2 regions of the Mesorhizobium sp. GW821-FHT04C10 genome follow, and region 1 is predicted to be linked to the other one. Evidence: predicted binding sites of a transcription regulator. Region 1 holds the regulator's gene; the other holds the start of a gene.
What was found. Region 1 encodes LexA, which represses DNA repair genes until DNA is damaged. Its sites were predicted from a motif close to TGTTCNNNNTGTGTTCNG; they were not measured.
Positions count from the first base shown of each region.

Region 2: recA (recombinase RecA) is a predicted target of LexA. The motif match lies at 3,846-3,863, and genes of this name have one in related genera.

Region 1 covers NZ_JBWKTL010000001.1:4,447,624-4,454,903, reverse strand. Annotated here, with positions in the region: gene AC07UC_RS21575 (ABC transporter substrate-binding protein) at 1-390, opposite strand, end outside; gene AC07UC_RS21570 (GntR family transcriptional regulator) at 544-1,317, shown strand; gene AC07UC_RS21565 (threonine ammonia-lyase) at 1,314-2,288, shown strand; gene lexA (transcriptional repressor LexA) at 2,640-3,377, shown strand; gene AC07UC_RS21555 (ComEC/Rec2 family competence protein) at 3,371-5,824, opposite strand; gene gltX (glutamate--tRNA ligase) at 5,927-7,280, shown strand, end outside.
Region 2 covers NZ_JBWKTL010000001.1:4,869,195-4,876,474, forward strand. Annotated here, with positions in the region: gene alaS (alanine--tRNA ligase) at 1-2,312, opposite strand, end outside; gene recA (recombinase RecA) at 2,688-3,788, opposite strand; gene AC07UC_RS23785 (carbohydrate kinase family protein) at 4,070-5,014, shown strand; gene AC07UC_RS23790 (pseudouridine-5'-phosphate glycosidase) at 5,092-6,009, shown strand; gene AC07UC_RS23795 (TfoX/Sxy family protein) at 6,020-6,343, opposite strand; gene AC07UC_RS23800 (GFA family protein) at 6,434-6,931, shown strand; gene sufA (Fe-S cluster assembly scaffold SufA) at 6,966-7,280, opposite strand, start outside.

The sequences.
Region 1 (7,280 bases):
CACCAGCTTGGCCGCGACCGGATCGGTGACGGCGGCAAAGACGATCGGAATGCCGGAACCGGCAAGCGCCTTCTTGGCGATCTGCGAGACCGGCGTGGTGATGGTGTAGATCAGCTTGGGCTGCTCCGCCTGCAGCTTGGCGATCATCTGCGGCACCAGCGATGCATCGAAATTGGTATGGCTCTCCGTGTAGACGACATCTTTGCCCTCGACAAAGCCATTGTCGGTCAGCGCCTTCTTGAAGCCGGCTATGGCGGCGTTGAGCTGCGGATGCTCGCCGAAATTGGCGATGCCGATGCGAATCTGGTCGGCGGCGGCACTCCCCGCGCTGACCATCAACGCGCCTGCCAGGGCCAATCCCGACAGCCAAGCGGATTTCGACTTCAACATCATTTCCTCCCAGATTTGATCAGCGCCGCTTATCGGGACGGCAACTGTGGCGATCATGGTCAGTCCGTCGCCACCTGTCAAACATTATATATAATTCTTGCCATGGGCCGCCATCATATATAATTTTCGCATGCCGACGATGGACGGATCGCGATGCAGGATCAGAACAACTCCACGAAAACCGAGGCGGCCTATCAGCTGCTGCGGCGCGATATCCTGACCACACGCCTCATGCCGGGCGCACCGCTCAAACTGAGCGCGCTGCGCGGTCTATACGGCGTCGGCTGGACACCGCTGCGTGAAGCCTTGTCTCGACTTGAAGCCGAGCGCCTGGTTACCGCCATCAGCAATCGCGGCTTTGCCGTGGCTCCGGTGTCGCGGGCCGAGCTCGAGGACCTGGCTCGTGCAAGGATGGTTGTGGAGATGCCGCTGTTCCTGGAATCGATCGAGAAAGGCGGCAGGGAATGGGAGGACGCGGTTGTCACCGCCCACTACCGGCTCTCCCGCTGCAAGACCGCGGTCGACGACCCCTCGGATGCGGCCGTCGATCAATGGGACGAGAGCCACGAGGCCTTTCACGCGGCACTGCTGAGTGCTGCGACGTCCAACTGGCTGTTGCGCTTCCGTTCGACAATCGCCGATCAGTTGCGGCGGCATCATCGTTTTCTCGGCCTGGCGCCGACATTGCGGGCGGCCGCCGGCCTCAAGGATGGCTATGGCGAGGCAATGGACGCCCTGCGCGAGGCGATCGCGATCGAGCATCACACCGCGATCATGGAAGCGGCCCTCGATCGCGATGTCGAGCGGGCAAAGGCGCTGATGACGGCGCATATCGGCTACACGCTGCATGTCTACGTTCACAGCGAGGACGGCGGCGCGAACAACTACACCGCACGCGCCGGCAGCCTGAAGGCAATTTCGGGATGACTTCAGCGCTTCCGCGACGTCCGACTCTCGATGAGGTGGTCGCGGCCCGTGACAGGCTGGCCGCCTGGTTGCCGCGCACGCCGCTGCTGCGCCTCGATCTCGGTCGTGCCGATCAGCGGATATTCCTCAAGCTCGAGACATTGTCGCCCATTGGCGCCTTCAAGATCAGGCCGGCGCTCAATGCCTTGCTCTGCCGCGATGCCGATGAACTCAGGCATGGCGTTGCGACCATCAGTTCCGGCAACATGGCCTACGGAATGGCCTGGGCGGCACGGGCGCTTGGCGTTCCGGTGGCCGCCTACATGTATGCCGATGCACCCCAGACCAAGATCGACGGGGTCCGCGGCCTTGGTGGCGACGTGCGCTTCGTCTCGCACGAGACATGGTGGCGCCACATCATCGGAACGGAGCGGCCGGAGGGCGCGGAACTCCTGGTGAACCCGGTCACCGACCAGGCGGTGCTTGCCGGCAACGCGACCATTGGCCTCGAGATCGCCGAAGATCTGCCCGAGGTCGATTGCGTCCTGACACCTTATGGCGGAGGGAGCATGACAACCGGTGTCGCCAGTGCGGTCAAGGCGATGCGGAGCCAGACGAAGGTCTTCGCCGTCGAGGATGAGAATGCGGCTCCGGTCACGGCGGCGCTGGCGGCCGGACGCATTGTCGAGATCGAGACGCGCCCCTCCTTCATCAAGAGCATAGGCGGCCCATCGCTGGTGCCCGGCCTATGGCCATTGGCAAGCCAGTCTATCGACGGCGCCATTGCCGTCAGCCTCGATCAGGTCACGGAAGCGATGCGCCTGTTGTTCTCGAAGGCAAAGATCGTGGCCGAAGGCGCGGGTGCCGCCTCGCTCGCCGCCGCGCTCCGCAGCGAGCGGGCAACCGGCAACGTCGTCTGCGTTATCTCCGGCGGCAATATCGATGCCGGCGCCTATGCGCAGATTCTGGGCGGAGCGATGCCGGAAGCCTGAACGCGTTCTATCCCCGGATAGCCAGCGATTGTTGGCGTTTTGATTTCGTTTCGTTCCGCTCGAAATGGATCGATTGGCCCCTGCAATCCGCCCTGTGAATGCCCTTCAAACGCTGATGCCAAGCGGGACAAGAGGGTGGACCACAGGCCATTAACCAAAATGATTTCAATGCTCGCCTTGGCGCGGAGGTGGTCGATTGCTGCCCACTGCCGGCAGCGGATAATTTCAGATGCCTTAACAAATTCACTAAACTTTAAACAGTTGCGGAACACAACTGGAACAGATAGTGTTTGTTCTGGGTTTGTTTTTCGATTCCGATTCACACCCTTCGTTCAATGCCTGGGGGGCGCCATGCTGACGCGCAAGCAACATGAACTTCTGATGTTCATCCATGAACGGCTGAAGGAAAGCGGTATCCCGCCCTCCTTTGACGAGATGAAGGAAGCGCTCGATCTCGCCTCCAAGTCAGGGATCCATCGCCTGATCACGGCACTGGAGGAACGCGGCTTTATCAGGCGGCTGCCCAACCGGGCGCGGGCATTGGAAGTGCTGCGGCTGCCGGATTCGATCGCGCCCGGCCTCAACGCCGCAAAGAAATTCTCGCCGAGTGTCATTCAGGGCAGTCTCGGTCAAGGCGGCCTCGGCCGCCAGATCAAGCCGGCGCCGTCGCGCTTGCCTTCTGCCGGCAATGACGACGACGCGGTCTCCGCCGTGTCGATCCCGGTGATGGGCCGTATCGCCGCCGGCGTGCCGATCGATGCGATCCAGCATCAGACGCATTCGATCTCGGTGCCGCCGGACATGATCATGGGTGGCGAGCACTATGCGCTGGAGGTCAAGGGCGACTCGATGATCGAGGCCGGCATCTTCGATGGCGACACGGTCATTATCCGCAACGCCGATACGGCGAGCCCGGGCGAGATCGTCGTGGCGCTGGTCGACGAGGAGGAAGCGACCTTGAAACGGTTCCGCCGCAAGGGCGCCTCGATTGCCCTTGAGGCCGCCAACCCGGCCTACGAGACACGCATTTTCGGGCCGGATAGGGTCAAGGTGCAAGGCAAGCTGGTCGGGCTGATCAGGCGCTACTGAGCAGGAGCAGCCGGCGTTTCGGCTTTTTGATAGGGTGGCAGCCCCCTCGCCTCACGCGAAAACTTTCGTTGCTCGTGCCAGGGCCGATACGGCCCGTCCACGGCGAAGCTGACGGTTGGCGGACCGGTCGCCGATTGGCGGTCAAAGAAGACGGCGGCACTGCCCTTGCGTGCAAGTTGCCGCTTGGTGATGACGAGGACCAGCGGGTTGTGGCAGGCATCGTAGCCCGTCGCGTCATTGACAACGATCAGGTCGGCGAAGCCGCAGGCCTTCCAGGTAGCCTTGCGGTCTTCGACATGCGCGATGATCGCGCCAGACGGATGCCGGGCGAGACAGATGCCTTCCGTGCAGTAGAACGGTGCCCCTGGCGGTAGATTGACGACATCGGCAATGTCGAATTGCCCGTCCGCCTTGTTGAACATCTCCGGTGTGACAATGGTTTCGGACACCAACGCGCGATTCCAATTGTCGACGGTGAATTCGTTCGGCCGAGCTCGGCTGACCGCGAGTTCGCCACCGCCGATCGGCACCGCGACCAGCCGCGCGTCTTCGGAGATCAGCACATCCGGCATGCGCGTATCAGACACGGTCAACAGGCCGGCGAGCGCGAATGGCACTGCCGCGAGCCGCAGCCATGTCGTCGCCATCGTCGCGATGACCAGGGCAATCGTCACCAGCAGCACGGAGTGTTGTGAAATCAGCCCGATCGCATCGACGGGGGAGCGTTCCGATATCCACGCCGATATGGAGATCATCACGGTCAGGCCCTTGCCCATCACGTAGAGAAAGGGACCATCGGCACCAAAGGGCATCGCAAGAGAACTGAGAACAGCGAAAGGCATGACAATCAGTGACACGATAGGCATGACGGCGAGATTGGCGAACAGGCTGAGCGGTGACACACGCTGGAAATGCCAGATGGCAAACAGCGCCGTGGCGCAGCCGGCAATGATGGAGGTCATCGCCAACCCGCCCGTCGCCAGCAGGAATCTTCGCGTCAGGAACCCCGGCAGGGACCGCTTTGGCGGTGGCGGTCTTGCCTTTCCCGCACGGTGATCCGCCCAGCCGGCATAGGCGCCGACCAGCGCGGCCGTTGCGGCGAACGACATCTGGAAGCTCGGGCCGACAACTTCGTGCGGCGACACCACGATGACGGCGATCGCCGAGATCGCCAGATTGCGCATGGTCAGCGCCGCGCGATCGAACAATACGGCAATCAGCATCACCGCCAGCATGATGAAACTGCGCTCGGCTGCAACGACGACGCCTGAGATGATGAGGTAGGCGGCGATCGAGAACAGTGCCGCGGCGGCCGCATATTTCTTCACCGGCCGGCGTGCGGAGAAATCCGGGAACAGCGCGAAGGCACCGCGCAGCAGACCCATGATGGTGCCGGCGACCAGCGCCATATGCAGTCCCGAAATGGAGATGATGTGATAGATGCCGGTGCGCCGCATCGCTTCGTTGATTTCATTGGGAATGCCGGCGCGCACGCCAACGATCAGCGCTGCCGCGATCTCACCTTCGGCACCGCCAACAACGCTCCTGATATGGTCGGCGATGGCTTCGCGGGCATTTTCTATCCCTGAAAACAGGCGGGCAGACAGCGGCATCTCATCGTCGTCGGCGGTGACGATTCTTGGATTGCCGAGAAAGAAGCCGCTGCCACCGATGCCGGCAAAGTAGCTGTCGAAGGAGAAATCGTAGCTGTCCGGCCGCACCGGACCGGTCGGCGGCAGCAGTTTGGCATAGCCCGATATCAGCGAGCCGGCGGTCATGTCGTCAGGTATCTTGCGCGCCGAGAGCCGGACCCTTTCCGGTGCGTAACGCAGTTTTGGCCGCGCCGTCGACGTCACGTCTATGGTCAACCGGATGCGGCCGGTCTCCATGCGGTCGAGCGAGACGACGCGGCCGGTCACTTGCGTCGAGATTTCCGAACCCAGCATCCGGGTGCCCGCCCGCCAGGTCTCGACCTTGGCGGCAAGCAGGCCCAGCGCGCACAACAATGCCGCCATGAAAGCCAGATGGGTTTTTGGCCAGGAGCGCGAGACAAGCGCACAGATCGCCATCAGCACGACGATCGCCACAGGCTTTGCAAAGTCAGGCTCCGCCGCCAACGAATAATAGCCGATCGCACCAGCGGCCAGGCAGACCGGCACCAGCAGGAAGGCGACGCCTCGGTCAAGTTCCAGTTCCGCTGCTGTCGTCACACCGTGGCGCAGGCGAGGCAAGGAAGCCTGGCCGATTTGCCGCCCGATACGCGCAATCCTGCCAGTGGCGGGCGGAATTGGTGCTGGGGCACCCGCTGGCAAAGGTCGGCTGCCGGAGCCGGGAACGAGAGGTGATGGCGGCAGCGAGGCCGGCGGCGGGATCGCAAACAGGGACCGCTCGCTGACGCCAACAACAGCGTCCTCGCCCTGATCCGAGCCCCGGCCACGTCCAGCCATCGGGTCTGCCCCTTGCACCCCTGACGCCCTATGCTACATGAACGCGCAACGCGCGAAAGTCCGCGCCGCCGCGCCCCGCTTCAGATGGTTTCCGAGAGTTTCATGTCCGACAAGGTCGTCACCCGTTTTGCCCCCTCGCCCACCGGTTACCTGCATATCGGAGGCGCGCGCACGGCGCTGTTCAACTGGCTCTATGCCAAACATACCGCCGGCACGATGCTGCTGCGCATCGAGGACACCGATCGCGAGCGTTCCACCGATGCGGCAACGGCCGCCATCCTGGACGGACTCACCTGGCTCGGTCTTGGCTGGGACGGCGATGCGGTTTCGCAATTCGATCGCGCCCCGCGCCACCGCGAAGTCGCGGAGGAGCTCGTGCGCCTGGGCAAGGCTTATTACAGCTACGAGACGCCTGCCGAACTGGAGGCAATGCGCGAGGCGGCTCGCGCCAAGGGTCTGCCGCCGCGCTACAATGGCCAGTGGCGCGATCGCGATCCGTCCGAGGCGCCAGCCGGCGTCAAGGGCGCCATCCGCATCAAGGCGCCGACCGAGGGCGAGACGGTCGTCCACGACCGCGTCCAGGGCGAGGTGCGCTTCCCCAACAAGGATCTCGACGACTTCATCATCCTGCGTTCGGACGGCAACCCGACCTACATGCATGCCGTCGTCGTCGACGACCACGACATGGGCGTCACCCACATCATCCGTGGCGACGACCACCTGACCAATGCCGCCCGCCAGACGGTGATCTACAATGCCATGGGTTGGGACGTGCCATCGATGTCGCATATCCCGCTGATCCATGGCGCCGACGGCGCCAAGCTCTCGAAGCGTCACGGCGCGCTCGGCGTCGAGGCTTATCGCGCCATGGGCTACCTGCCGGAGGCGCTGCTCAACTACCTGGCGCGCCTGGGCTGGAGCCACGGCGACGACGAGATCATGTCGATCAAGGACATGATCTCCTGGTTCGATATCGGCGACGTCAACAAGGGCGCTGCCCGCTTCGATTTCGCCAAGCTCGAAGCGATCAATGGCGCGCATATGCGCCGCATGGCCGATGCCGAACTGTTCGACATCTTCATCGCCACGCTGCCCTATCTCGAGGGCGGCCCGGCGATGGCCGCGCGCCTTGACGACGCGAACAAGGCGCAGCTGCTGGTAGCCCTTCCGGGGCTGAAGGAGCGCGCCAAGACGCTGGTCGAGCTTGTCGATGGCGCGGCCTTCCTGTTCGCCACGCGCCCGCTGCCGATCGACGACAAGGCGGCGCTCTTGCTCAATGACGATGCGCGCAAGATCCTGCGTGGCGCTCACGAAGCTTTGAACGCGGTTTCTGGCGACTGGACGGCTGCCGCGGCGGAGGCCGCGATCCGCGATTATGCGCTGGCCGGTGGCCATAAGCTTGGCGCCGTGGCCCAGCCCCTGCGGGCCGCGCTGACTGGCAAAAGCACCTCACCGG
Region 2 (7,280 bases), 420 kb from region 1:
GCGCCGGCCGCGGCACCGCCGCCGAGCGCCAGCTTCTTGCGGGCTTCGGTAAGTTCCTTCTCGAGCTTCTTGCGCTCCTCAAGCAAAGCCTCGACGCGCGCCGGCACGTCGGCTGGCGAGATCTTCAGCGTCGCTGCCGCCGTCTTCAGCCGCCGATCCTGCTCATCGAGATATTTTCTGGCCGCCTCGCCAGTCAGCGCCTCGATGCGGCGCACGCCGGCGGCAACCGCGCTGTCGGAGACGACACGCACCAGGCCGATATCTCCGGTCGCCCTGACATGGGTGCCGCCACAGAGTTCGACCGAATAGGGCCGGTTGGCACCATGCAGCCCGATGCCCATCGACACGACGCGCACTTCATCGCCATACTTCTCGCCGAACAGCGCCATGGCGCCCTCGGCGATGGCGTCGTCGACCGACATCAGGCGCGTGGTCACCGGGCCGTTCTGCACGACGATTTCATTGGCCATGCGCTCGACTTCTTCGAGTTCCTCGGCCGAAATCGGCTTGTTGTGCGAGATGTCGAAGCGCAGGCGCTCTGGCGCGACCAGCGAGCCCTTCTGTGCGACATGAGTGCCCAGCACCTCGCGCAGCGCCTCATGGATCAGGTGGGTGGCGGAGTGGTTCGCACGCAGCCTGGAGCGCCTGTTATGGTCGACCTTGAGTTCAACGGCGGCGCCCGTCTTGACCGTGCCGCTCGCCACCTTGCCCAGATGCACGAACAGCCCATCCGCCTTCTTCTGCGTATCGGAGATTTCGATCGAGAAGCCTTCGCCTGAAATGACGCCGGTATCGCCCATCTGGCCGCCGGATTCGCCATAGAATGGCGTCTGGTTGACGACCACCGCAACCGCGTCACCCTTGCCGGCGCTGTCGACGGTCTTGCCGTCCCGCACCAACGCCTGGATGAGGCCTTCCGCAGCTTCAGTCTCGTAGCCGAGGAATTCGGTGGCGCCGGTCTGTTCGCGCACCGAGAACCACACCGTCTCGGTCGCGGCCTCGCCAGACCCCGTCCAGTGCTTGCGCGCCTCGGCCTTCTGCTGCTCCATCGCATTGGTGAAGCCGGCAAGATCGACCGAGATGCTGCGCTGGCGCAGCGCGTCCTGCGTCAGGTCGAGCGGGAAGCCGTAGGTGTCGTAGAGTTTGAAGGCCGTCTCGCCATCCAGCATGTCGCCGGCATGCAGCGTTTCCGTCGCCTCGGAGAGCAGGCCGAGGCCGCGCACCAGCGTCTTGCGGAAGCGCGTCTCCTCGAGCTTCAGCGTTTCCGTGATCAACTGTTCGCCGCGCAGCAATTCGGGATAGGCCTGGCCCATCTCGCGCACCAGAGCCGGCACCAGCTTCCACATCAGAGGCTCGCTCGCCCCGAGCAACTGCGCGTGGCGCATGGCGCGGCGCATGATGCGGCGCAGCACATAGCCACGGCCTTCGTTCGACGGCAGCACGCCGTCGGCGACCAGGAAGGAGGACGAGCGCAAATGATCGGCAATGACACGGTAAGACGCGACCGTTTCGGCATCCGGAGCGCGCCCAAGCGCGGAAGACGCCGCATCGATGAGGTGACGGAACAGGTCGGTCTCGAAAACGCTTTCCACGCCTTGCAGGATGGACGCCATGCGCTCCAGGCCCATGCCGGTGTCGATCGACGGACGCGGCAGGTCGATGCGCTCCTCCTTCGTCACCTGCTCATATTGCATGAACACCAGGTTCCAGAATTCGAGGAACCGGTCGCCATCCTCTTCCGGGCTGCCGGGAGGGCCACCCCAGATGTGCTCACCACGATCGATGAAGATTTCCGAGCACGGCCCGCAAGGACCGGTGTCGCCCATCGCCCAGAAATTATCCGAGGTCGGGATGCGGATGATGCGATCGTCCGAGAAACCGGCGATCTTCTTCCAGAAGCCCGCCGCCTCATCGTCCGTGTGGTAGACGGTGACCAGCAGCTTGTCCTTCTTCAGCCCGAACTCTTTGGTGATCAGGTTCCAGGCAAGCTCGATGGCGCGCTCCTTGAAATAGTCGCCAAAGGAGAAATTGCCGAGCATCTCGAAGAAGGTCAGGTGGCGCGCGGTGTAGCCGACATTGTCGAGGTCGTTGTGCTTGCCGCCGGCGCGAACGCTCTTCTGGGCGGTGGTGGCGCGCGAATAGGACCGCTTCTCCAAACCGGTGAAGACGTTCTTGAACTGCACCATGCCGGCATTGGTGAACATCAATGTCGGATCGTTGCGCGGCACGAGCGGGCTCGAGGCCACGACCTCGTGGCCCTCCTTGCGGAAATAGTCGAGAAATGTCGACCGAATCTCGTTCACGCCACTCATGACTGCTGCCTTTTCGCGAAAACCGCCGGCGCGGCCGGCGGAAACTGGTCTCTGCTTTTTAGAAGATTGACTTGGCCTTTTAGCGGGCACACCGCACCCTGTCCAGAAACACGGAATTAGGCCAATCCAATGCACGTCGCCCAAAACGACCTCGGTTTTGGCAGAGCGACATGCATGAGAATAAAGACCTGAAGCGCGTCGCGTGAATCCACTCAGGCGCGAAGCGCTTCAGGAGCTTATCAGGCCGGCTCCACACCGCCCAAAAACAAAAACCGCCGGCTCGAAGGCCAGCGGTTTTGAACGCGGTACTAAAGAACTCGATTACTTAAGCATCAGGTCATAAGCCGACTTTATGGCCGAACTCTGGCCGTTGCCTTACATCGCGCCGGCTTCGTCCTCAAAACCGTCGTCGCCGTTGCCTTCGGAGCCACCATTCTCGAGGAATTTCTCGGCGATCAGACCGGCATTCTGTCTCAGTGCCAGTTCGATCTCGCGCGCGGTATCGGGATTGTCGCGCAGGAACAGTTTTGCATTTTCGCGGCCCTGGCCGAGACGCTGCGAATTGTAGGAGAACCAGGCACCCGACTTCTCGACCACGCCGGCCTTGACGCCGAGATCGACCAGTTCGCCGGTCTTGGACACGCCCTCGCCATACATGATGTCGAACTCGACCACCTTGAAGGGCGGCGCCAACTTGTTCTTGACGACCTTGACGCGGGTCTGGTTGCCGACGACCTCGTCGCGATCCTTGACCGAGCCGATGCGGCGGATGTCGAGGCGCACCGATGCATAGAATTTCAGCGCGTTGCCGCCGGTCGTGGTCTCGGGCGAACCGAACATGACGCCGATCTTCATGCGGATCTGGTTGATGAAGATGACCATGGTGTTGGAGCGCGAGATCGAGGCGGTCAGTTTGCGCAACGCCTGGCTCATCAGGCGGGCCTGCAGGCCGGGCAGCGAATCGCCCATCTCGCCCTCGATTTCGGCGCGCGGCGTCAGCGCCGCGACCGAATCGACCACCAGCACGTCGATGGCACCGGAACGCACCAGCGTGTCGCAGATCTCCAGCGCCTGCTCGCCGGTGTCGGGCTGCGAGATCAGCAGGTTTTCCAGATCGACACCGAGCTTGCGGGCATAGACCGGATCGAGCGCATGCTCGGCATCGACGAAGGCGCAGATGCCGCCCTTCTTCTGGGCTTCGGCCACAGTATGCAGCGCCAGCGTCGTCTTGCCCGAGCTTTCGGGCCCGTAGATCTCGATGATGCGGCCGCGCGGCAGGCCACCAACGCCGAGCGCGATGTCGAGGCCGAGCGAACCGGTCGGCACCGTTTCGATCTCGACGACCTGCTCGTTGGCGCCGAGCCGCATGATCGAGCCCTTGCCGAAAGCCCGCTCGATTTGCGACAGCGCCGCATCCAGAGCCTTTGATTTGTCCACTGCCTTATCCTCTACAAGCCGCAAAGAATTCTGAGCCATGATACATCACCCCTTGGTCGTCAATGAAGGCCGGACAATCCGTAATCCCTGGCATTTTGTACCTTTTTTGTTCTCATTTGGCAAGAGGCAACAAGCATTTGAAAAACAAGCGATATCCGGATTTGTTCTTTTTTCGTCCCAGAAACGCGGGCAGCAACCCACCTCGCATTAGGCCAGCCGGCACCGCTGTCCCGGCCTGCCGAATCGCTGCCTTGCATGCGAAGCTCTGTCGCGCAGCCTAGCGCTTGTGCGGCTGCAACAACAAAGGTCATATCGCCGCCATGGTGAAATCCGCAGAGATACTTGCCGTGGGCGGGGCCCATATCGACCGGCGCGGCCAGGTGTCCGGCCTCTACGTGCCGGCCGCGTCCAACCCCGGCACGATGCGCGAGGATGTCGGCGGCGGCGTCTTCAACGCGCTGCGCAGCACAGTGCTGCGCGGCGTCTCCGCTTCGCTGCTGTCGATGCGGGGCGGCGATGCGGCGGGCGACACCGTTTCCCGCGCCATAGCCAAGGCAGGGATCGCCGATCTGTCGGCGGTGTTCCTCGACCGCACGACACCGAGCTATACCGCGTTGATCGATCGCGAAGGCGAGTTGATAGTCGGCTTTGCCGACATGGCGCTGTACGATCTGGCGTTTCCCAAGCAGATCCGCCGATCCAAGGTGCGGGAGGCGATCTTGGCCGCCGACGCCATCCTGTGTGACGCCAATCTGCCATCAGCGGCACTGGAGCGGCTGGTTTCGCTTGCCGCCGGCAAGCCCGTATTCGCCATTGCCATTTCGCCGGCCAAGATCGTGCGCCTGAAGCCGGTGCTCGGCAATCTGGCCGTCGTCTTCATGAACCAGCGCGAGGCCCTCGCGCTGGCAGGCCTGGACGGCGCGGCTTCCCAGCGGGGCATCGTTGACGGTTTGAAGCGCGCCGGCCTCACCAGCGCGGTGGTGACGGCGGGCAGCGGCCCGGTGCTGGGTTTTGATCGCGACGGCATGTTTGCCATCATGCCGCCCGCCCCGAGGAAAGTTGTGGACGTCACCGGCGCGGGAGATGCGCTGGCGGGGGCAACGGTCGCCGCCTTGCTGCGCGGCATGCCCTTGCGGGCGGCGTTGCGGGAAGGTGTCGCCGCGGCAACGCTGGCCATCGAGAGCGCCGACGCCGTTCCCGATTTCACCGCGGCCGCCTTCATGGAAGCGCTGGCCCTTGTGCCCGATGTGCAGGAAGTGGCATGAGACCGGCAAATTCATAGTACCGGAGTGCCGCCGCGCGCACCTTGATGGATGCATGCACACCGGATTGGAGACCTGAGATGACCCCGGAAACCGCCCGCCCCTTCATCGATATCCACGCGCCGGTGGCGCAAGCCCTGGCCGCCGGCCGGCCGGTGGTGGCGCTGGAAAGCACCATCATCACCCATGGCATGCCCTACCCCGACAATGGCGCCATGGCGGCGAACGTCGAGAAGATCATCAGCGACGGTGGTGCCGTGCCGGCAACGATCGCCGTGGTCGGCGGACGCATAAAGATCGGTCTTTCCGACGGCGAGCGCGAATCGCTGGCCATGACCGGCGACGCCATGAAGCTGTCGCGCGCCGACATCGGCTTCGCCGTCGCGCAAGGGCGCACCGGGGGCACCACGGTCGCCGCGACGATGATCGCCGCCCATATGGTCGGGATAAAAGTGTTCGCCACCGGCGGCATTGGCGGCGTGCACAAGGGCGCTGAAAAGAGCTTTGACATTTCCGCCGACCTCGACGAACTGGCGCGCACGCCGGTCATCGTCGTCTCGGCCGGCGCCAAAGCCATCCTCGACATCGAAAAAACTCTGGAAGTTCTGGAGACGCGCGGCGTGCCTGTCATCGGCCATGGCTGCGAGACCATGCCCGCCTTCTGGTCGCGGCAGTCGCCGTTCCGCGCGCCTCTCACCTTGTACAAGCCTGAAGACATCGCGCATTTCTACCAGACCCGGGCTGCGCTGGGGCTCGGCGGCGGCATGCTGATCGCCAACCCGGTGCCGCAGAACCACGAAATCCCGGCCGAGGAGATGGCGGGCTACATCGAAGCGGCGCAAAAGGCCGCCGAGGCTCTGCACGTGACCGGCAAGGCGGTGACGCCGTTCCTGCTGTCGAAGATCCTGGAGCTCACCGGCGGCCGCAGCCTGAAGACCAACATCGCGCTGGTCGAAAACAATGCGAGGCTGGCGGCCGAGATAGCAAAGGCGCTGTAGGTTCGCGCGGCTATTTGCCGGCGCGCCTTCCAGCCTCACAGGCGCGCCGTGCCCACACCGTCATCTCGTCCGGGTCGTCAAAGGCACTGTCGGGAATGCTCCAATAGGGCATGGCGACCAGCTTGCCGTGGCGCGAGCCGGTATAGGTCCATTGCTTGCAGCCCTCGGCTTCGAAGTCGGGCGCGCTTTGCTCGTCGGCCTTCAGCAGCAATTCTCCGCGCAGCACGATGGCGACGATGACGCCGTCGAAATAGATGCCCTTGCCGCCGAACAGCCTGCGGATGCTGACCGGGCCGAGGCCGGCGAACAGTTCGGCGATGCGTTCATTGTCCATGCCGCGATCATGTCACCGGCATTTGACATTGTCATCGCGCAACCAAGATCATGCTGACAGGTTGAGATCATTCCGTCGGAGTTTTTTGTCATGCCGCTTCTGCTCAAGGGATCCTGCCGCTGCAACGCCGTGCGTTTCGAGGTGGAAAGCCACACGCCGGTGCCGTTCATGCTTTGCTACTGCTCGATCTGCCGCAAGCAGCAGGGCGGCGGCGGTTTCGCCATCAATCTCGGCGCCGACTACGAAACGCTGAACATCAGGGGCAAGAGGAGCCTTGGCGTCTACCGTGCCGAGATCGAGGACGACGAACATCCCCATTGCGAGGTCTCGACCGGCGAACGCAATTTCTGCCGCAAATGCGGGTCGGCGCTCTGGCTCTACGATCCGACCTGGCCGGAACTGGTGCATCCCTTCGCCTCGGCGATCGACAGCGACCTGCCGACACCACCAGAAAAGGTGCACCTGATGCTAAAATACAAGGCGAACTGGGTCGAACCCGAGATCGGCAAGCGCGACAAGGTGTTCGACGTCTATCCGGAAGAATCGATCGCCGACTGGCACAAGCGGACGGGTATGTGGGTGGAGTAGTGTTCTTCGCCCCGTAAGCAGGGCGAAGGAAAGATCAGGCCGAGGCGCGTGCCTCTGCCAGCGCCTTGAGATCCGCCGGCTTCAGTTCGACGGATTCGCCGCAGCCGCAAGCAGAACTCTGGTTCGGATTGTGGAAGGTGAAGCCGGTGCGCAGCGTCGTCTGCTCGAAATCCATCTCGGTACCGAACAGGAAAAGGGCCGCCTCCGGCGCGACATAGACGTGGGCGCCGTCGCGCTCGATATGGTCGTCCTTGGTGTTGGGTTCGGTCACAAGGTCGACCGTGTATTCCATGCCGGCGCAGCCGCCCTTCTTGATGCCGAGGCGAATGCCATGCGCGTTGTCACGGGT